DNA from 3 places in the Amycolatopsis sp. lyj-84 genome. Region 3 is predicted to be linked to each of the others. Evidence: predicted binding sites of a transcription regulator. Region 3 holds the regulator's gene; each other region holds the start of a gene.
The links. The regulator HspR, encoded in region 3, represses chaperone genes until heat shock. The targets are predictions, from matches to a motif close to ANNTTGAGTNNNNNNNACTCAANNT.
Positions count from the first base shown of each region.

Region 1: a site for HspR is predicted at 1,849-1,873, ahead of ACLJRM_RS02160 (adenylate cyclase). Genes of this name have one in related genera too.
Region 2: a site for HspR is predicted at 1,463-1,487, ahead of lon (endopeptidase La). Genes of this name have one in related genera too.

Region 1 covers NZ_JAJPWO010000001.1:405,544-408,802, reverse strand. The annotation lists gene ACLJRM_RS02165 (hypothetical protein) at 1-877, opposite strand, end outside; gene ACLJRM_RS02160 (adenylate cyclase) at 880-1,848, opposite strand; gene ACLJRM_RS02155 (hypothetical protein) at 2,047-2,934, shown strand; gene ACLJRM_RS02150 (hypothetical protein) at 3,129-3,259, shown strand, end outside.
Region 2 covers NZ_JAJPWO010000003.1:242,096-245,354, forward strand. The annotation lists gene lon (endopeptidase La) at 1-1,446, opposite strand, end outside; gene ACLJRM_RS11260 (SAM-dependent methyltransferase) at 1,782-2,630, opposite strand; gene ACLJRM_RS11265 (GNAT family N-acetyltransferase) at 2,669-3,259, opposite strand, start outside.
Region 3 covers NZ_JAJPWO010000002.1:686,420-689,678, reverse strand. The annotation lists gene grpE (nucleotide exchange factor GrpE) at 1-692, shown strand, start outside; gene dnaJ (molecular chaperone DnaJ) at 726-1,904, shown strand; gene ACLJRM_RS08270 (heat shock protein transcriptional repressor HspR) at 1,910-2,341, shown strand; gene ACLJRM_RS08265 (AfsR/SARP family transcriptional regulator) at 2,504-3,259, shown strand, end outside.

The sequences.
Region 1 (3,259 bases), on a different contig from region 3:
CGCTTTCGGCGGCCGAACCGACGTCCGCGAGGTCGGCCAGCGCCCGGTCCACGTCGACGACCTGCTCCTCCAGCCCGATCGTGGCCGCGATCAGTTCGCACACCGCGCCGGGGTCGTCGAGTTTGAGGAAGTGCTGGCCCAGCAAGCCGCTCCAGTGCTCGCCGATCTCCGGGTCGTTGTAGTACGACGACTGGTTCGGCAGGACGAAGTAGACGTTCCACTTGCGGGCCAGCTCCCGGTACACCGACGCGGGATCGATGTCCTCCCGCACGTCGTCGCCGATCACCCGGCGGATGTGGCGGGCCTCCAGCGCGGGCTTGTTCAGCTCGTCGCCGATGAGGAACAGATATCCCTTGCGGCCGCGGTTCTGCCACGCGTCGGTGACCACGTGCCTGGCCATGAAGTAGGCGGCCAGCTCGTAGGACTCGCTCTTCTGTCCGCCGCCGCCGCCTTCGAGGAAGATCGTGCGCAGCTGCTCGTCCATCCGGTTGTCCGATTCGAACTGCCCGATCTGCAGGGGCACCCGGTCGCTGTCGGCGTCGCCGATCGCGCCGAACAGGACCTGCGGGTCGGTCAGATAGCCCCGGCGCTTCAGCAGGCCGTGCAGTTTGCCGAGCTTGCCCTGCATGATCCGCGGCACCCGGCGCATCGAGCCGGTGACGTCGAACAACACCGCGATCGGCGTCGAATCGGCGTGGTCGGCCGAATCCCGGCACTCCCGGACGGCGTTCTTCGGGTCGAGCGCGGCCGCGGCCTTCCACGCGGAAGCGGGCTTCTTGCGGAGACCGGCGCTGTAGCCGAAATCGTCCTCGCCCTTGGCCGCGCGGAAGGTCTTCGCGGCGGCGTAGGCGTTGTCGTCCCAGTGTCCGTGTCCCATGATCAAGCTCCTGTCTCGGGGATGATGAACGGTCGGAAGGTGCGGGGGCCGTACAACTCGCCGAGCAGGTCGTCGTACTCGTCGAGCAGGTCGGCGGCTTCGGGTCGCTGTCCCGGGATCTCCTGGGTGCACCACGTGGCGAACTCGCGCTGGCAGGTTTCCGTTGGTGACAGCAGCGAAAGCATCAACTTGTGCAGCATGTGGACGTCGGTGGCCGCGGTCATCGGCAGTCCCTTGTGGACTTCGGGCGGGTAGCCGACGGACTTGTCCGCCGCCAGCGGGAGCACACCGTCCTCGACGGCGAAGGACCAGCCGGCCAGGACGATGCCGTGCTGCCCGGGGTGGACCAGCACGTTGTCCGCGGTGAGATGGCCATGGACGACACCCGCGCGATGCGCGCCAGCCACGGCGCGCAGCAGGCGCCGGTGCATCCAGGCGTAGTCGCGGCCGTCGAGACCGGCCGGGAAGGCTTTCCCGATGTCGGCGAGGGTGGTGAACCCGTCGACGAGCGGATCGAGGACGCTGAACGCGCGGTCGCCCCGCGCCACCGGGCCCGAGGTGTCGAGCAGCCGCGGGTAGTACGGGCGAAGCCAGCGGTGCCGTTCGGTGAAGCCGTCGAGCGTGCGCAGCGCCGCCCACTCGGCGTGGATCAGCGGGTTGAGCGCCGGGTCGCGCACGATTTTGACCAGATGGGGGCCGGTGGTGCGATAGGTGGTCGCGACACTGCCCACGGCGTGCGGAGTGGTGAGCGTGTAAGCCGCCGTGGCGGTGGTGACCGTTTGGCGCCGGGATTGCTTCCAGTCGGCATGGAGGCGATTGAGGGTGGCGGCCGCCTTATGGGCCCGAGGGTCGCCGGGATTCCGGTCGGGATGGAGTACGGCCGCCAATTCGCGGTAGCGGTGGTGGGCGAACAGAGTGGCCGCGTCGACCGCGTTCTCGATCGTCGTCACGGCGTCGTCCCTGGTGAGCATGGTTTGAGTCTAGACGACTCTTACCTCGGCTGGCAAGGGGGTGCTGCGCGCTCGTCCTCGACGGTCGAGGAACGAATTGAATACGGAAATGGTGGTGTAGGTACAAATCCCGTGCGGTTCGACCGCTTCGAAGAATAGACTTGAGTGGTCGAACAGGGGGTGGTGACCTTTCCGGAAGAGTCGCAAAAAAACCAGTGGGTGGCCGTTCTGCTCGTGACCGGAATCGTCCTGGGGTTCATCGCGGCTTTCGCCGGGCGGTGGACCGCCGAGGGAATGGCCGGTACGTACGACTTGCGCGCGGTGATCTCGGTAGCGGATTCCACGACCACCGAAGGGCAGAATGGCCCGCACACCACTCACGAGATCGTCGCCGTCGCCGAAAACGGCCGCGCCGTCGAACTGCCGACGGGGGAAGCGTTCGGTCTCGCGGAGCCGGTGGTCGTCCGGCTTTCTTCACTGACGGACCGGGTGTTGTCCGTGCGCGGGGCCGACGAAGTCGTGGAGGCCCACCACCCGTGGGAGAAGATCACGGCGATGTCGATCGGCGGAGTGGTCTTGGTGCTCGGCGTCGCCGTGGCGTTCTCGGTGACGAGACCGGTGACCGTGCGGAAGTCGCTGTCTTTCCTGGCAGGGTTCGTCTTCGGCGCGTATGTCGTGCTGGCGCCGCTCGGTTTCGGCTGGACGGCGTACCGCGAGGCGGCCGATCCCGTTCCGAACCTGTGGGAATACCGCCGCGAGGCCTGGGGTCCGCCGCCGGTGATCGGCAAGGGACAGGCCGCGGTGTCGGGGGACTCGACCGTGCGTGTGCTCGACAGTCGAGCCGAGCCGCCCGAAGGCGCCGAGGCATGGCTGGGCGGATTCCACGTCCTCGTCTTGCGAGTCGAGGCGTCCCGCCTGGGAGACACGGCGCTGGAGCTGTCGGCCGACGAACATGGCGCCCCGCGGCGGGTCAAGGACTGCGCGGGCGCTCCCGGTGCTTTCGACGGCACCGCGGGTCTCGTCTGTTTCGTGGTCCCGTCCGGATATCAGCCGAAGTACCTTGTCGTCGGAGAACTCGACCGGGAAGTCCTGCTGACACTCCAGTGACTCGAGGAAGGAATTTAGTGCCGGGCAAACCGCAGAATTCCCAAGTTCTCTTTCGGGCGCTGCTGGCCGGGGTCCCGTACGTCTTCCTGCTGTGTGTCGCCTGGGGATACTTCGGTAACCACGTACGTGAAGTGAACACCGGTGAGGAAGTCGCGGTCACCGGGATCTCGGGGTGTACCGAGGAGGGGGCGCCGATGAGCGGTCAGATTCCCTACTGTTCGGGGGAGTGGCGGTTCGACGACGGGAGCACCGGTCGCGGGCGCATCGAGGGCGACAAGGCCGCGGAGGGCGACAGGATCTTCGCCGGGGACGGATTCGTCTACCG
Region 2 (3,259 bases), on a different contig from region 3:
GTTCGCCGTCGCGAGGAACACGACGTCGGACAGGTCCAGCTCGACCTCGAGGTAGTGGTCGCGGAACGTGTGGTTCTGCTCCGGGTCCAGCACCTCCAGCAGCGCCGCCGTCGGGTCGCCGCGGTAGTCGGCGCCGACCTTGTCGATCTCGTCGAGCAGCACGACCGGGTTCATCGAGCCCGCTTCCTTGATGGCGCGGACGATCCGGCCGGGCAGCGCGCCGACGTAGGTGCGGCGGTGACCGCGGATCTCGGCCTCGTCGCGGATGCCGCCGAGCGCGACACGGACGAACTCACGGCCCATCGCCTTCGCCACGGACTCGCCGAGCGAGGTCTTGCCGACCCCGGGAGGACCGGCGAGCGCGAGCACGGCACCCGAACGGCGTCCGCCGACCGGCCCGAGACCCGACTCCGCGCGGCGCTTGCGGACGGCCAAGTACTCGATGATGCGTTCCTTCACGTCGTCGAGACCGGCGTGATCCGCGTCGAGGATTTCGCGCGCGGCGGCGATGTCGTGGACGTCGGTGGTGCGGTTGTTCCACGGCAGTTCGAGGACGGTGTCCAGCCAGGTGCGGATCCAGCCGCCCTCGGGGGACTGGTCCGACGTCCGCTCCAGTTTGTCCACTTCGGACAGTGCGGCCTTCTTGACCGCGTCCGGCAGCTCGGCGGCCTCGACGCGGGCGCGGTAGTCGTCGTCGTTGGCGGTGCCGTCGAGTTCGCCCAGTTCCTTGCGGATCGCTTCGAGCTGGCGGCGCAGCAGGAATTCCTTCTGCTGCTTCTCCATGCCCTCCTGGACGTCCTTGCGAATGGTGTCGGTGACCTCGAGTTCGGCCAGCTGCTCGCGGCTCCATTCCAGAGCCTTTTCGAGACGAGCCGAAACATCGAGCGCGGACAGCAGTTCGAGCTTCTGCTCGGTGTTCAGGTACGACGAGTTGCCCGCGAGGTCGGCGAGCGCGGACGGGTCCTCGACCTCCTGGACGGCGTCGATCATCTGCCAGCCGCCTCGCTGCTGGAGGATCGCGAGGACGACGCTCTTGTACTCGGTCGCGAGCTTCGCGGAATTGTCGTCGGTGGTCTCGGTGGCGGGCTCGGCGTGGACCCAGCGGGCGGCGCCGGGACCGTCGGCGATGCGGCCGACGACGGCGCGGCGGGTACCGCGCAGCAGTACCGCGGTCTTGCCGCCGGGCACGCGGCCGATGCGCTCGACCGTCGCGATGGTGCCGAGTCCGGCGTACTCGCCGTGGACGCGGGGAACGATCAGCACCTCGGCCTTGGCGGCGGTGCCGGAGCGGATCCCCGGGAAGGAAGCCTGGGCAGGCGTGTTGGCCTGGGCGGACTCCACCGCGGCGCGCGTCTCCGTGTCGGCGAGGTCGAGCGGGACGATCATGCCCGGCAGCACGACGTCGTCATCGAGCGGGAGGACGGGCAGGAGGCGGTTGTCGGTCATCTGTGCACTCCTCGGTTAGTTGAGTCTGCCTAGCTCAACTCTCCGATCGACCCGTTTGTTTCCTCCCGCTGTTCGCCGTCAGCGATCACCCCACCCCTCCGACCTTCACGCCCCAACGCGTCGCGTTTAGCCCGCTAAACGCGACGCGGACGCGGGAAACATCGGATGTGTAGGGTGGATCGGACGCCGCGAAAGCCACTTTCGGGACGTCAGGTGTCCCGAAAGTGGCTTTCGCGACACTTGTCCCCGTCCGCACCTCACGCCTCCGACCTTCACGCCCCGACGCGTCGCGTTTAGCCCGCTAAACGCGACGCGCACCGCGCAAAGGTCGGACGTCAGGGATGGACCGAGACGCCGCACCAGGCGAACGGCCGGGCGCCCAATTCGTCCCGTCGCAGCTCCCGCACCGGCCGCCAGTCGGGCAGGTGGACGAGGCCGGGCTCCAGCAGCGGCCACTCCCCGAAGAGCGGTTCGATCTCCTCGCGGTCCCGCATCCACACAGGGTTGCTCGTCTTCCGGTACTGCTCGACCATCCAGCGCAGCCCGTCCGCGTCCTCGCCGGTCTGGCCGCCGAAGCTCATGTGCGAAAGCCCCAGCCAGCTGCCCGGCGCCAGCGCGTTCCGATAGGTCGCGACCAGCGCGGGCGGATCGTCGTGCGGTCCGGCGAAATGCAGCACGGCCATCATCATCAGGCACACCGGCTGCGAGAAATCGATCAGCCGCAACGTCTCCGGATGCCGCAGGACGTCCTTCGGCCGCCGCATGTCGGCGTGCACGATCCCGGCCCAGTCGGTCGCCTCGTGCCGCTCGAGGATCAGCTCCGCGTGCGCCACCGCCACCGGCTCGTAGTCGACGTACACGACCTTCGCCGTGTCACCGGGCTCCAGCTCTTCTTCGACGATCTCGTGCACGTTCCCGGCGGTCGGGACGCCGGAACCCAGATCGACGAACTGCCGGATCCCCGCGTTCAGCGCCGCGCGCACGACACGGTTCATGAACTCGCGGTTGTGCCGCGCGCCCGGTTTGACCCACCGCCACTGGCGTTCCAGCCCGCGGGCGAACTCGCGGTCGACGGCCCAGTTGTGGGTCCCGCCGAGATACCAGTCGTAGATCCTCGCCGCGGACGGCTTTTCGGTGTCGACCCCGGTCGGCGCCACCGGGGCCGCGTCATCTTCCCTGGTCACGGAAAACCCCCTGATCGTCGAAGATCAGCCTATCGGGATCAGGGAACCGCCGGTCGCCGCTGCCAGTACGTCCAGAGCGGCCGGTAGCCCTGCGCGTACCAGAACGGCGTCGAGCGCGGATTGGCCAGCGCGTGGTGCAGCAGCACGGCTTCGGTCCCGCATTCGTCGAAGATCTGGTGCGCGTGCGCCGCGAGCGCCGACCCCACCCCGCTCGAACGCGCCGGCTCGGCCACCGCCAGCGAAGACAGGTAGCCGACCCGCTCGGCCGCGACCCGGTTCCCGATCCATGAAGTCTCGTCGGGGAACTGCACCCGCACCATGCCCAGCGCGCGCCCGTACAACTCCGCGATCCACAGCGTCGGGTTTTCCCGCTCCAGCTGTTTCGACAGGTCCGCGGTGATCGCTTCCTCCGCGCCCTCGCGCAAAGTGACCGAACCGAACTGCGCGTCATAGCGCTGCAATTCCAGCTCGAGTCCGACGGCGGTTTCGAGATCATCGGCTTCGGCGGGCCGGATGTGCACTCCGGGAGTGGCGGGCGGTCCCGTCACGGCCAGCCGGTCGGCCGGGCGGACCGCGATCACCAGCACCGGAGCGAATCCGCGGCGCAGCAATTCGGCCGAGCCGGGCGA
Region 3 (3,259 bases):
GTGAAGTCCGTTCGGCTGCCCCGGCTGCCGAACCGCAGGACGGTCCGAAGCACGCAGCCCCGGCTGAAGACACCGTGGAGCCGCTGGAGTCCGCGCCGGAGCCCCCCGTGACCCACGCGGGGCCCGGCCTCGGGGACTCCATTGTGGACGATTCGGTGGCGGTGGCCACCGGTCTGGAGAAGGAGCTGGCGGAGCGCACCGCCGACCTCCAGCGTCTCCAGGCGGAGTACGCCAACTACCGCAAGCGCGTGGATCGCGACCGCGAACAGGTCGTCACCGGCGCGAAGGCGTCGGTCGTCAACGACCTGCTCCCGCTGCTCGACGACCTCGAGCGCGCGGAGCAGCACGGCGATCTGACCGGTGCCTTCAAGGCGGTCGGCGAGAAGCTGGTCGGGAGCCTGCAGCGGTCGGGTCTCGAACCGTTCGGTACCGAGGGCGAAGCCTTCGACCCGAGCGTGCACGAGGCCGTGCAGCACAGCACGTCACCGGACGTCGCGGGCCCGACGGTCACCACGGTCATGCGCCGCGGTTACCGCTTCGGCGAGCGTGTGCTGCGCGCGGCGCTGGTCGGGGTCACCGACCACGAGCCGGGTGCCGCCGGAGCACCGGCGGCGCAGGCCGCCCCGGTGGACCCGCCCGTCGGCGGCGAGCTGCCGCTCGAGGGCGAGCTCTTCGATGAGAACGACCGCTGATCGGCGATACGGCGTGAAAGGAGGAGACGTTCGGTGAGTGCACGGGAATGGATCGGTAAGGACTTCTACCGTGAGCTGGGCGTCTCCTCCGACGCCACCGCGGACGAGATCAAAAAGGCCTATCGCAAGCTGGCCAAGGAGAACCACCCCGACGCCAACGCGGGCAACGCGGAGGCGGAGAAGAAGTTCAAGGCGGTCTCCGAGGCGTACGGCGTCCTGTCCGACACGGCCAAGCGCAAGGAGTACGACGAGGCACGCCGCCTCTTCGGCTCCGGCGGTCCCGGTGGTTTCGGCTTCCCGGGTGGCGGCGGTGGCGCCGGCGGTTTCGACGTCGGCGACATCTTCGGTCAGGCGGGTGGCCAGCAGCAGGCCGGTTTCGGCGGGCTCGGCGACATCCTCGGCGGTCTCTTCGGCCGCCGCGGTGCCGCGGCCGGTGCCACGGCGAACCGGCCGCAGCGCGGCGCGGACGTCGAGACCGACGTCCGGATCGACTTCACCGAAGCGGTCAAGGGCGCGACCCTGCCGCTGAGGCTGTCGAGCCCGGCGACCTGTTCCACCTGCGGCGGGAACGGCGCGAAGCCGGGGACCTCCCCGAGGACGTGTTCGACCTGTCAGGGCAGCGGACTGGTCAGCCGGAGCCAGGGCGCGTTCGCGTTCTCCGAGCCGTGCCGCGACTGCCGCGGCCGCGGCACGATCATCGACGACCCCTGTCCGGAATGCGCGGGCGAGGGCGTTTCCACCCGCACCCGCACCCTGACCGTGCGGATCCCGCCGGGCGTCGCCGACGACCAGCGGATCCGGCTGGCGGGCCAGGGCGAACCGGGCCGGGGTGGCGCGCAGGCGGGCGATCTGTACGTCCGCGTGCACGTCGCACCGCACGCGGTGTTCGGGCGGCAGGACCTCGACCTGACGATCTCCGTGCCGGTGTCCTTCGCGGAACTGGCCCTCGGCGGCACGATCACCGTGCCGACGCTCGAGGGCAAGGTCTCGCTGAAGGTGCCGCAAGGCACGGCGAGCGGTCGCGTGCTTCGCGTGCGCGGCAAGGGAATCGCCAAACGGGACGGCGCGCAGGGCGACCTGCTGGTCACCCTGCAGGCGGCCATCCCGGCCAAGTTGGACGACAAGGCCCGTGAGGCCCTCGAGGCCTACGCGGAAGCCATGTCCGACCACGATCCACGACCGGAGATCACCGAACTTCTCGAAGGCAGGTGAGCAGGATGTTCGGCGGGCTGCCGCACGGCGCGGACGAGGACACCCCGGTGTTCGTCATTTCGGTGGCGGCGCAGCTTTCCGGCCTGCACGCGCAGACCCTCCGGTCCTACGACCGGCAGGGTCTCGTGTCGCCGGGCCGGACCTCCGGTGGGGGACGCCGATACTCCATGCGGGACATCGCGCTGCTGCGCGAAGTGCAGCGACTGTCCCAAGAAGACGGTGTCAATCTCGCGGGCATCAAGCGGATCATCGAGCTGGAGAACCAGGTCGACGCCCTGCGGGACCGGATCGCCGAACTGACCGAGGAACTCACGGCCGCGTACCTCACCGCCGAACAGACGGCCGCGGCCGTCCACGCCTCCTACCGCAAGGACCTGGTCCCGCTGCGGCAGCAGACGGCGCTGGTGGTCTGGAAGCCCAAGCCCAGAAGGATCTGAACCACCGAGCAGGACCCGATTCGGCACCTGGTTCCGACCAGGTGCCGAATCGTTTTCTTGCCCGCTTCGGCGCGGGAGACAGGACTAACGGGCAGCGTTCTCCGAGTTCGGGCCGACGCTCACCGTCCGTGTGTATCGTCGCGACCGAAAGGGGCGGCGCGGATGACGGCGGCACTGCCTGGGGTGGGATTCGTTCTGCTGGGCCCGATGCGGCTGCGGCGGCCCGATGGCGTGATGGTCCCCGTCGGGACACCCAAACAGCAGGCGATGCTGGCCGCGTTGGCGCTGGCCCCCGGAACGGCGCTGTCTCTCGCCAGACTGACGGACACGTTGTGGGACCAGGACATCCCCGCCCGGTCCGCCTCGATCGTGCGGACCTACGCCTGGCGGCTGAGACGGCTGCTCGCCACTTCCGGAGCCGAAGACGAACTGCTGGTGACGGCGGGCGACGGCTACCGGCTGGTCGTCCCCTCCTCGGCCGTTGACACCTCCCGCGCCGAAGAACTCGGTGCCGTGGCTCAAGAAGCGTTGACTTCGGGCGACGCGCACCGGGCCAGGCACGTGCTGTCCGAAGCACTCGGGCTGTGGACCGGCGAGCCGCTCGCCGGGGTGCCGGGACTGTTCGCCGAGCACAGCCGGAGCTGGCTGGACGAGCTGCACACCGCGCTCACCGAGCAGTACCTGGAGGCGGAACTCCGCCTCGGTCACTACTACGAGGTCCAGCCGCGGCTGACGGCGATGATCGCGGAACACCCGATGAGGGAACGGCTGTACGTCCTGCTGATGCGCGCGCTCCACGGGATGGGCCGCCAGGTCGACGCGTTGCGCGTGTTCCACGATGCCCGCCGGACCCTGGTGGAGGCGCACGGGATCGACCCCGGTGCGGAACTGGTCGAACTCCACGAACGCATCCTCCGC